2 regions of the Arthrobacter sp. IK3 genome follow, and region 1 is predicted to be linked to the other one. Evidence: riboswitches for the same ligand, from Rfam matches in the RefSeq annotation. Region 1 holds a riboswitch; the other holds the start of a gene.
What was found. Region 1 has a riboswitch for S-adenosylmethionine ahead of ACSLGO_RS09950 (bifunctional o-acetylhomoserine/o-acetylserine sulfhydrylase). Riboswitches for the same ligand answer to the same signal wherever they lie in the genome.
Positions count from the first base shown of each region.

Region 1 (4,993 bases):
CCAGTCGTGAGCGGATATCGGAACTGGCAGCGGGATCATCGACGTCGTTTTCGGGGCAGACCCGCCCTCACCAGCCGCTGGACCAGTCCGTCGGGATTCTGCGGTGAACCTTGGAGATCGGTCCAGGACCATCGCACGAATCCCACACCAGTCGCCCGAATGGCGTCTTCACGCCGCTTCTCCCGAACGAGCGTCTCCCAGGACGGCTGCATTGTTTGGGTGCGGGGATCCCCAACGTTTCGTCCGTACTTCACAGCACCGTCGAATTCGCCGACCAGTCTGTGTTCGCGCCAAAAGAAGTCAGTGCGGCCGAGGAGTTTTCCGCCGGGGGACCGGAATTCCTGCTGCAGTTCCGGTGCTGGAAACCCATGCCGGCGGAGGATAGCTCGGGAGAACGACTCACCCGGTGATTCAGAGCGGGCGTCAGCGAACTCCAGGACCCGTAATGCCCGGCTACGTTTGGCGGAATCCGGAAGCCTGCCTGCAACAAGGCGAAGGTCATCTTTGCTGAGCGGAGAGAACCCTTTCAACATGTCAGGACGGAGGGCATGGTCCATAGCTGGAAGGGCCCGTTCAAAGGGCAGATAGGCGGCCATGTCAATAACGGTCTGCGCGCGGGACGTGAGTTCCACCCCGGCATACACAACCAGTGGATCCAGCAGTTTCCGCCTGGTCCAACGCAGGTCGCCCCGGCGCCGGCCGTGCGAACGGGTGGATGCCAGAAGCAGAATCTCAGGCAACGCACCGACGACGGGAATGCCCCAAATGACTGCTGCCGTCTCCTGTACCAGGACGCGGGTCCCCACGGCGGACTCGACAGCCGCCAGTATCCTTAGCCGTTCACGCTCCCGGGGAGGCAACCGGCCCCATGCGACAGCGTCGACGTAAACGCCGCGCCTCAGACGAACCAGTTCCCCGGCCAGGCAACGTTCGGACAGTGGCTTGCCCAGTCCGGCATGACCGTCGGCTACGAATAAAAGTTCTGCATCCATTCCGTAGCTCTACGGGCAGGCAAGCAATCCCACCAGTGTCCTGGCCCCAAATGTGGATGACAGGGAGCCGACTGGTTTGCGGTTCTGCTGCCAGCTGCAACTGGCAGCAGAACCGCAGACCGGAGCTAGAACTAGATCTCGACGAGACCCTTCTCGGTGGCAAAGGTGACGGACATGATGCCGGGGGTGCCCTTGGGAGAGACCCAGGTGACATCCACGGACTCGAGCGGCTTTTCGACGGGCATGCCCAGCCACTCGGTCACCCGTGCGGCCGAGCCGGCAATGGTGAGCGACTGCAGCGAGACGGTGCCTTCCAGGGCACGGGAGGGGTGAAGGTCTGCCTTGTCCTCATCCCAGCGGAGCATGTAGGGAACCTGCGGGTCGGCGATCAGCCCGTTGATGCCGATCTGCCGCCAGGTGAGTTCCTGTCCGTCGGGGAACTTGCGGTTGCCGGGGACGGAGGAGCGGCCAAGGCGTTCTTCGAAGGGAGCAAGGTCCTCAACGGCAACACACCAGCCCATCCAGCCGCCGCCGGCGTCGGAGCGTGCACGGACGGCTTGTCCAAACGGGGCCTTGTCCGAGGCGGGGTGGTTCAGTACTTCAACAACCTCAACATACTGGTGGTTGGCCAGCGGGAGGATCATGTTGCGGGTACCGAAACGGGGATGGACTCCGCCTTTGACGAAGTCAGTTCCCAGGGCAGCAGCAATGCGTTCCGTGGTGGCCAGCAGGCCGTCGGATTCGCAGGCGTAAGAGACGTGATCCAGGCGCATGCGAACATCTTGGCACGTTGTGACCTGTGTCTCGACTAAGGCAAGCCTAAGCGCCGTAATGCGGCACTTTCACGCTGCGTCATATGGGTTGCACAACTGCCGGAGCGTTGGTTCTATTGGTACAGGTCATGAGTGCCAGCAGATAGCCCCGGCTTGCTGGCCGGCAACCCTCCAACCGCGGTGGGGTGCCCCGGGTGAAGACCTGGCCGTACGCAAACAGGCGTACCGGCAAGCGCGGGCCACACGTGTCGCTCCGGAGTATCCCGGACTCGACCCTGTGGGGCCCCTGGTCATAAAGGGAGCACACAATGTCTGCCAACTGGTCCTTCGAAACACGCCAGATCCATGCAGGTCAGGAGCCCGACGCCGTAACCGGCGCCCGCGCCCTGCCCATCTACCAAACCTCGTCCTTCGTCTTTCCCAGCGCCGAAGCGGCAGCCAACCGGTTCGCGCTGGCGGAACTCGAACCGATCTACACCCGGATCGGCAACCCCACCCAGGAAGCGGTGGAGAACCGCATTGCGTCCCTGGAGGGGGGCCTCGGAGCGCTGCTGCTCGCCTCCGGCCAGGCAGCCGAAACGTACGCCATCCTGAACCTCGCCCAGGCCGGCGACCACATTGTGGCCAGCCCCAGCCTTTACGGGGGCACGTACAACCTCTTCAAGCAGACGCTGAAGAAGTTCGGCATCGACGTCACGTTTGTTGCTGACCCGGACAACCTCGACCAGTGGCGCGAAGCGGTGCGGCCCAACACCAAGGCCTTCTTCGGCGAGGTGGTGTCCAATCCCCGCCAGGACGTCCTGGACATTGAGGGGATTTCCGGCGCGGCGCATGAGGCAGGCGTCCCGCTAATCGTGGACAACACGCTCTCCACTCCGTACCTGATCCGTCCCATTGAATGGGGAGCGGACATCGTGGTGCACTCGGCCACCAAGTACCTCGGCGGGCACGGCACCGTTATTGCCGGCGTGATCGTGGACTCCGGAAACTTCGACTTTGGTGCGGACCCGGAGAAGTTCCCCGGCTTCAACACCCCTGACGAGAGCTACAACGGACTCGTCTACGCGAGGGACCTCGGCGCCGGCGGCGTCCTCGGGGCCAACCTGGCCTACATCCTCAAGGCCCGGGTCCAGCTGCTCCGGGACCTCGGTTCGGCGCTGTCTCCGTTCAATGCGTTCCTCCTCGCCCAGGGGCTGGAGACCCTCAGCCTGCGCGTGGAGCGGCACGTCGAAAACGCCGTCGCCGTCGCGCAGTGGCTTGAAGCGCACGACGACGTTATCTCGGTTGCGTACGCAGGGCTTGAGTCGAGCCCGTGGTACGAGAGGGGACGCAAGTACGGTCCCCGGGGAACCGGAGCGATTGTGTCCTTTGAAATTGAAGGCGGTGTGGAAGCAGGCAAGCGCTTCGTCGATGGGCTCGAACTGCACTCGCACGTGGCCAACGTGGGGGACGTGCGCTCCCTGGTGATCCACCCGGCGTCCACGACCCACAGCCAGCTCGGGGCCGAGGCCCAGGCGGCGGCGGGCGTCAGCCCGGGGCTGGTCCGCCTCTCGGTTGGCCTTGAGCACATCGATGACATCATTGCGGATCTCGATGCCGGTTTCCGCGCCGCCAAGGGAGCATGAAGTACAGCGTGACCACCTACCCGCCTGCACCGCAGCACCCTGTCCGCGTTCTTGACGGGGTGCTGCGGTACGCCCCCATCGGTGACCTCAAACTCGAAACCGGCGGTGTCCTTCCGGACGTTGTGCTGGGCTACGAAACCTGGGGCGAGCTGAACAGCGACGCGTCCAACGCCGTCCTTGTTCCGCATGCCTTGACGGGGAGTACTCACGTTGCGCAAGGCAGTTCGGATGAGCCGGGCTGGTGGGACGGACTGGTCGGCCCGGGGAAGACCATCGACACCGACCGCTTCTTCGTTGTCTCCATCAACATGCTCGGGGGTTGTTACGGTTCCACCGGGCCGGGGTCCGCGGATCCGGACGGACTGCCGTGGGGTTCGCGCTTTCCGTTCGTGACCATTCGGGATTCCGTGCACGCCGAAGCCCGGCTGGCGGACCAGCTGGGCATCCGGCGCTGGCACACGGTGCTGGGCGGATCGCTCGGCGGCGCCCGGGCACTCGAGTGGGCGGTAACGGAACCCGAACGGGTGGCCCGGTGCGCGGTGATAGCAGCGACGGCGGCCAGCACCGGTGAGCAGATCGCCTTTGCCCAGGCGCAGGTGGCGGCAATCCGTTTGGACCCGGACTACAACGGCGGGGACTACTACAACGGCCGTGCCCCCGTGGCGGGACTGGGCCTGGCGCGGCGGATTGCGCACATTACCTACCGGTCCGAGGCCGAACTTCAGTACCGGTTCGGCCGGACGCCGCAGCCGGGGGAGGACCCGCTCGGTGCTGCCCTCCCGGCAGAACGCGGCCGCTACCAGGTGGAGAGCTACCTGGACCACCAGGGGACAAAGCTCGCAGGAAGGTTCGACGCCAACAGCTACGTCATCCTCACCGAGGCGCTGATGAGCCACGATGTCACCCGGGGCCGGGGCAGCCTGAGCGAAGCGCTTGCCGCTGTCCGGGCTCAGTTCCTCGTGGCCGCGGTGGACTCGGACCGGCTGTATTTCCCGGAACAGTCCTACGAACTGGCAGCCGCGCTTCCCGGCGAGAACCGCGTGCACCTGATCAGCGCGCCCATTGGACACGACGGGTTCCTCACCGACGTGCTCCAGCTCGGGGACGTGCTGCGGAAGGATTTCTTCGGCTAGGCGCCTGCTCCGCGGAGGAACCTAGCCCTGGCCCGCAGGCCCGGCGCCGGCGGTTTGCGCCCCGGCAGCCTCGGAGGAGCCCTGCGGCATCCGCTTTCCGAAGAACGGGCCGGCGTCCGGGCGCTTGGGTGAGATGCCGTCGCCGGAGGAGCGGCGGCGGACCCGCCGCATCACCCACGGCATCAGGTATTCACGGGCCCAGAACAGGTCCTCGGAACGTGCCGTCCGCCAGTTCTTGGGCGGCAGTTCCTTCACCCGTGCCGGTTCCAGGGTGTGCGGAACACTGAGCGTCTCCAGCACCATGGCCGCAATGGTCTGGTGTCCCATGGGGGAGAAGTGCAGCCGGTCCGGGGCCCACATCTGCTGGTTGCTCAGCTCCCGCAGCGCCCACATGTCCGCGATGACGGCGTCGTGCCGCATGGCCACTGTCCGCAGGTTTTCGTTGTAGATGGCCACCCGGCCGCGGACGC
Region 1 is NZ_JBPPSW010000006.1:163,696-168,688, reverse strand. It holds gene ACSLGO_RS09960 (hypothetical protein) at 36-992, opposite strand; gene ACSLGO_RS09955 (VOC family protein) at 1,124-1,765, opposite strand; SAM riboswitch class IV at 1,890-2,006, shown strand; gene ACSLGO_RS09950 (bifunctional o-acetylhomoserine/o-acetylserine sulfhydrylase) at 2,074-3,390, shown strand; gene metX (homoserine O-acetyltransferase MetX) at 3,387-4,523, shown strand; gene ACSLGO_RS09940 (SGNH/GDSL hydrolase family protein) at 4,545-4,993, opposite strand, start outside.

Region 2 (4,993 bases), on a different contig from region 1:
GGCGTCGAATTTCGCGTCTTCGAGCCGGCGGGCCAGGTCCGTCCAGAAGGACAGTTCGTTGAAGCGGTGCTGTTCGGCGTCCGGGTGGCGCCACTGCCCGCCGCGGATGTGGCTGGTGGTGTTCATCAGGAAGGCGTTCAGCAGCAGGCGCGGACGCGGCCCGTTGAAGCGGGTACTGGGAGTGCTCATGGGGTTCTTTCGGTAGGAATGGGAAGGCTAGAGTCGCTTGTCGGCGCGGCGGGAGAGCCAGGAGCCGCCCAGCTGCACGGCCTGGACCAGCAGGACCATCAGCACGATGGCGGTGAGCATCAGCCCGGTCTCATAGCGGTAGTAGCCGTAGCGGATGGCGAAGTCGCCGATTCCGCCGCCGCCCACCAGGCCGGCCATCGCGGAGTAGGAAATGAAGCTGACCGTCATGATGGTGATTGAGCTGATCAGCGCCGGACGGGCTTCGACCAGCAGGACGTCCCGCACGATCTGCCCGCGGGTGGCGCCCATGGAACGGGCGGCTTCCACCACTCCTCCGCCGAGCGCGGTGAGGTTCTGTTCCACGAACCGGGCGAAGTAGGGAATGGCGTTGATGGTCAGCGGCACAATCACGGCTGCCGTTCCGATGGTGGTTCCCACCACGAACCGGGTAAACGGGATGATGGCGATCAGCAGGATCAGGAACGGAAAGGACCGCACCAGGTTCACCAGCGAGTCCAGGATCCGGTGGAGCCTGGGCTTGTGTGCCAGTCCATCCGGGCCGAGGGCGTACAGGAGAACCCCCAGCGGGGTGCCGATCAGCACCGCAAGGGGAATGGCCACCAGCAGCATGGTGCCGGTCTGGCCCAGGGCGGCGAGCAGTTCCGGCCACACTTCGGCAATGCGCTCAAGCAACGCGGGCTCCTTCCCGGGCAGCGCGGTCCAGGGTGATCTCATCCGAGATCAGGTACCGGCCGATCGCCGTGGCCGGAGTGAAGCCGGGACGGGAGAGTTCCGCGAGCGCAAACTGCTCCACCACGCGGCCTTCCTCCATGACGGCCACGTTGTCCGCGATGGCCTTGATGACATTCATTTCATGGGTCACCACCACGATCGTGATGCCGAAACGGGCGTTCACATCACTGAGGTACTGCAGCACGGAGGCCGTGGTGCGCGGATCGACGGCGGAGGTCGGTTCGTCGCACAGCAGCACCTTGGGGCGGGTGGCCAGGGCGCGGGCAATGGCGACGCGCTGCTTCTGCCCGCCGGAAAGTTTCGCCGGGTAGGTTCCGGCCTTCTCCGAAAGGTCGACGACGGCGAGCGCCTCCAATGCCCGGGCGCGCCGCTCAGCGGCACTCTTCACTCCGGCGAACTTCAGCGAGAGCTCAACGTTCTGCGCCGCGGTGCGGTTGTTCAGCAGGTTGAAGTGCTGGAAGATCATGCCGATCTCATGCCGTGCGGCACGCAGCTCACCGTCCCCCAATTGGGTGAGGTCCGTGCCGTCCACCAGTACCCGGCCGGCGCTGGGCCGTTCCAGCAGGTTGATGTTGCGCAGCAGGGTGGACTTGCCGGCCCCGGAGAACCCGATGATGCCCTGGATGCTTCCCCTGGGAATGGCCAGGCTGACGTTGTCCACAGCGGTAAAGGCCGATTCACCGCCTCCGAAGACGGTAGAGACGTTTTCAATCCGGATCATGCTGTCCTCCTGCGGTCTAAGCCCGGGAAGAGGTGCACGCTGCGGGAAGGAACGGGACCCGGACCTCAGGGCACGGGAACACGGACCGGATAAGAGCAGGTGCTTCTCCATCGGTCCTGGCGGTAGCACCCTGCTTCGGCGGGATTGCCCGCGGAAGGGGGTTGCTGCGGCGTCACGGAGCCAGGTCTCTCAGCCGCTCTGGATGGTTACGGAACTATCTAAGCCGCGCGTACCCCGGTAGGGCCAGAACATTTCCCCGTGCGGCCCAATGCGTCGGCACGTAACGTGCTCCGGCGTCACAATCGGTTTTGTTACGTCTTCCGGCGTCCTGCGCCATCCCGCACCGAAGCTCTGAAATCACTTGGCCCGGGCCCGGCGCGGGAGCACCGATTCTCCGGCCTGTCCGGGAGGATGGGAACGTGACAGCTACGGAACGCCCCGCCCTCGCCCCTTCGCTTGGGCCGGAGGAATTCCGCCGCTGGTACTGGCTCAAGGATGAGCTGCAGGCATTCGCCCGCGCGCAGGAACTATCCGCTGCCGGTTCGAAGGACCAGCTCACCGAACGGATAGCCGCATTCCTGGGCGGCGCACCGTTTCCTCCCCCGGAAACCCGTCCCCGTTCCTCCCGGGAGCGTCTGGTTCCGCCGCTGACCATCCACACCGTTATTCCGGCGGGACATCCCTGCACCCAGGTGCTGCGGGAATTCTTCGTCAATGCCCTGGGCCCCGGATTCAGGTTCGATGCGCCCATGCGCGAGTTCTTCGCCGCCAATGACGGCACCGCCACGCTGGCCGCTGCGCTGGATCACTGGCACGCCACCCGGGATACTGCGGCACGGCCGATCGGCCGGCAATTCGAGTTGAACCGCTTCTCGCGGGACTGGCATGCAGCGCATCCCGGCGGCACCAGGGACCAGATGCTCCAGGCCTGGAAGACGCACCGCTCCCTGCCTGTGGACCTGCGGAACTAGGTTTCGCGCGGCGCTCCGCCGCTAGAGCCCGAAACGCCCGGCTTCAATGACCGGGCAGGTGTTCATGACGACGTCGAGCCCGGCGTTCGCGGCACGCCTCGCGGCGTCTTCATCCACCACTCCCAGCTGCAGCCAGACGGCCTTGGCGCCTACCGCGATGGCCTGGTCCACGACGTCCCCCACCTTGGCCGAGTTCACGAAGCAGTCCACAACGTCCACCTGGCCGGGGATCTCCGCCAGCTTCCGGAAACCCTGCTGGCCGTCGAAGGCCTGGCCGGACAGGTTCACGGGAATGATCTCCATGCCCAGGGAGTCCCGGACAAACCGTGAAACCCCCACGGCGGGGCGGGCCGGGTTGTTCGAGAGGCCCACTACCGCCCAGCGGCCTTTAGACGTGAGCAGCCGGGTAACGACCTCGGGATCGTTGCGGTGCGCCATGCGGTACCTCCTTGAGTCGATGCAGGATTCCCACCCTACGCTCAGGGGAAAACGCACCCGGCACCGGGCCTATTCCAGCCGCCTTTAGTTCAGGAACGCCTCGACGGCGGTGGCCAGGATCCGGTCATCAAGCCCGTGCCAGCTCCCCTCCAGCAGCTGGAAAGAACCTTCCGGCAGCAGCTCGGCGGTTTCACGCGCCCATTCGCGCAGCCTGTCATCGCTTCCGGAACTCGCCAGCACCAGGACCGGAACGCGGATACCGGTCAGGGACCGCACATCGGTTTCCAGCAGCAGGGTCAGGTCATAGGAGATGGTGTGCGCGGCCGGCTCGAACGGACTGGTGTCCGAAGACTCAATCATCTCCGGCGGCACCCCGATGGACTCCTGGAACAGCCGTACGGCACCGGCCCGGTCACCTGCCGCCAGCAGCTCATCCAGTTCGGGGCGGATGTCCGGGTCCTCGTCACTGTCTTCGGTGAGCGGCGGTTCCACGGCGATCACGCTCGAAATGACGGCGGACTCCGAGGCGGCCCGCAGCGCCAGGACCGCGCCGGAGGAGGTTCCCAGCAGGGCCGCCGTTCCGCCCGCGGTCTCCACCACCGCCAGCAGGTCGTCTACCTCGGATTCGGGGGTGTACTGTTCCCCGTCCCCGCTCTCACCCTTGCCTCGGCGGTCATAGGTGTAGACGGTGTGCCCGGCGGCCAGCAGTTCGGCAACACCGGCCATCCCCGAGGTGGTCCGGTCCACCATCACGGGGTCCACCACCACCAGCGGCGGGCCTTCTCCCTGCCGTTGCCAGGCAATCGGCGTTCCGTCGGCGGAAAGCACACGTCCTGAGGCTTCGGCTGATGGATCCATGGGGTTCTCCTTAGCTGGAAGCTGCGGGTCCCTCAACGGTAGGAGCGCCGGGGAACCCGGTCAATGGCCGCCCCGGACTCCTAGCCGTTGACGGCGGGGGCCAGCCGGAACTTCGCGCCGCGGTGGTCTTCCGGCAGCTTGTCGCCGGCCCCGAAGAGCTTGTTGCGCAGCGTGCCGGGAGCGTATTCCGTGGGGTAGGCCCCGCGTTTCTGCAGCTCGGGCACCACATACTCCACCACGTCCTCGAAGGTGCCGGGCGTGACGGCGTAGGCCAGGTTGAAACCGTCGACGTCGGTTTCCTCCACCCAGCGGATCAACCCCTCCGCGACCTCCGCACCGGAGCCAACCAGGCGTGGACCAAGGCCGCCGATTCCCGCGCTGGCGGCGATGTCCCGCACCGTCCAGGGAGCGCCGTCGTCGTTCACCTTCTGGAAGTTCGCGGCCGCTGACTGGATGGCATTGGACTTCACGGCACCCAGCGGCTCATCAAGGTTGTAGGTGGAGAGGTCAACCCCCATCCAGCCGGAAAGCAGGGCCAGGGCGCCTTCGTCGCTCGTGTAGCGCTGGTAGTCCTGGTGCTTGGCCTCGGCTTCCTCGGCCGTGGCTGCGGTGATGATGGTCAGCAGGGTGTAGATGCGGATTGAGTGCCGGTCCCTGCCGGCAGCTTCAGCAGCGTCCCGGATCCTGGTGACGGTAGCTTTCAGCTTCTCCGGGGTGGGAGCGCCCACGAACACCGCTTCGGCGTTCTCCGCTGCGAAAGCGATGCCCCGCGGTGAGGCGCCGGCCTGGTAAATCACCGGGGTGCGCTGCGGGGAGGGCTCGGAAATGTGGATTCCGGGGACCTTGAAGTACTTGCCCTCATGGTTGATGTCATGGACCTTGGCGGGGTCGGTGAACACGCCGGATTCCCGGTCCCGCACCACGGCGCCGTCTTCCCAGGAGCCCTCAAGCAGCTTGTAGACCACCTCGAGGTATTCGTCCGCGTGGTTGTAGCGCTCGTCGTGCTCCAGCTGGTCTTCCTGGCCCATGTTGCGTGCCGCGGACGGCAGGTAGCCGGTCACCA
Region 2 is NZ_JBPPSW010000002.1:297,621-302,613, reverse strand. It holds gene ACSLGO_RS04145 (LLM class flavin-dependent oxidoreductase) at 1-189, opposite strand, end outside; gene ACSLGO_RS04140 (methionine ABC transporter permease) at 217-882, opposite strand; gene ACSLGO_RS04135 (methionine ABC transporter ATP-binding protein) at 875-1,663, opposite strand; SAM riboswitch class I at 1,768-1,872, opposite strand; gene ACSLGO_RS04130 (SAP domain-containing protein) at 2,083-2,634, shown strand; gene ACSLGO_RS04125 (CoA-binding protein) at 2,656-3,072, opposite strand; gene ACSLGO_RS04120 (alpha/beta fold hydrolase) at 3,157-3,930, opposite strand; gene ACSLGO_RS04115 (LLM class flavin-dependent oxidoreductase) at 4,011-4,993, opposite strand, start outside.
Region 2: it holds a riboswitch for S-adenosylmethionine, as region 1 does, so the genes downstream of both, ACSLGO_RS04135 (methionine ABC transporter ATP-binding protein) here and ACSLGO_RS09950 (bifunctional o-acetylhomoserine/o-acetylserine sulfhydrylase) in region 1, are expected to answer to the same signal.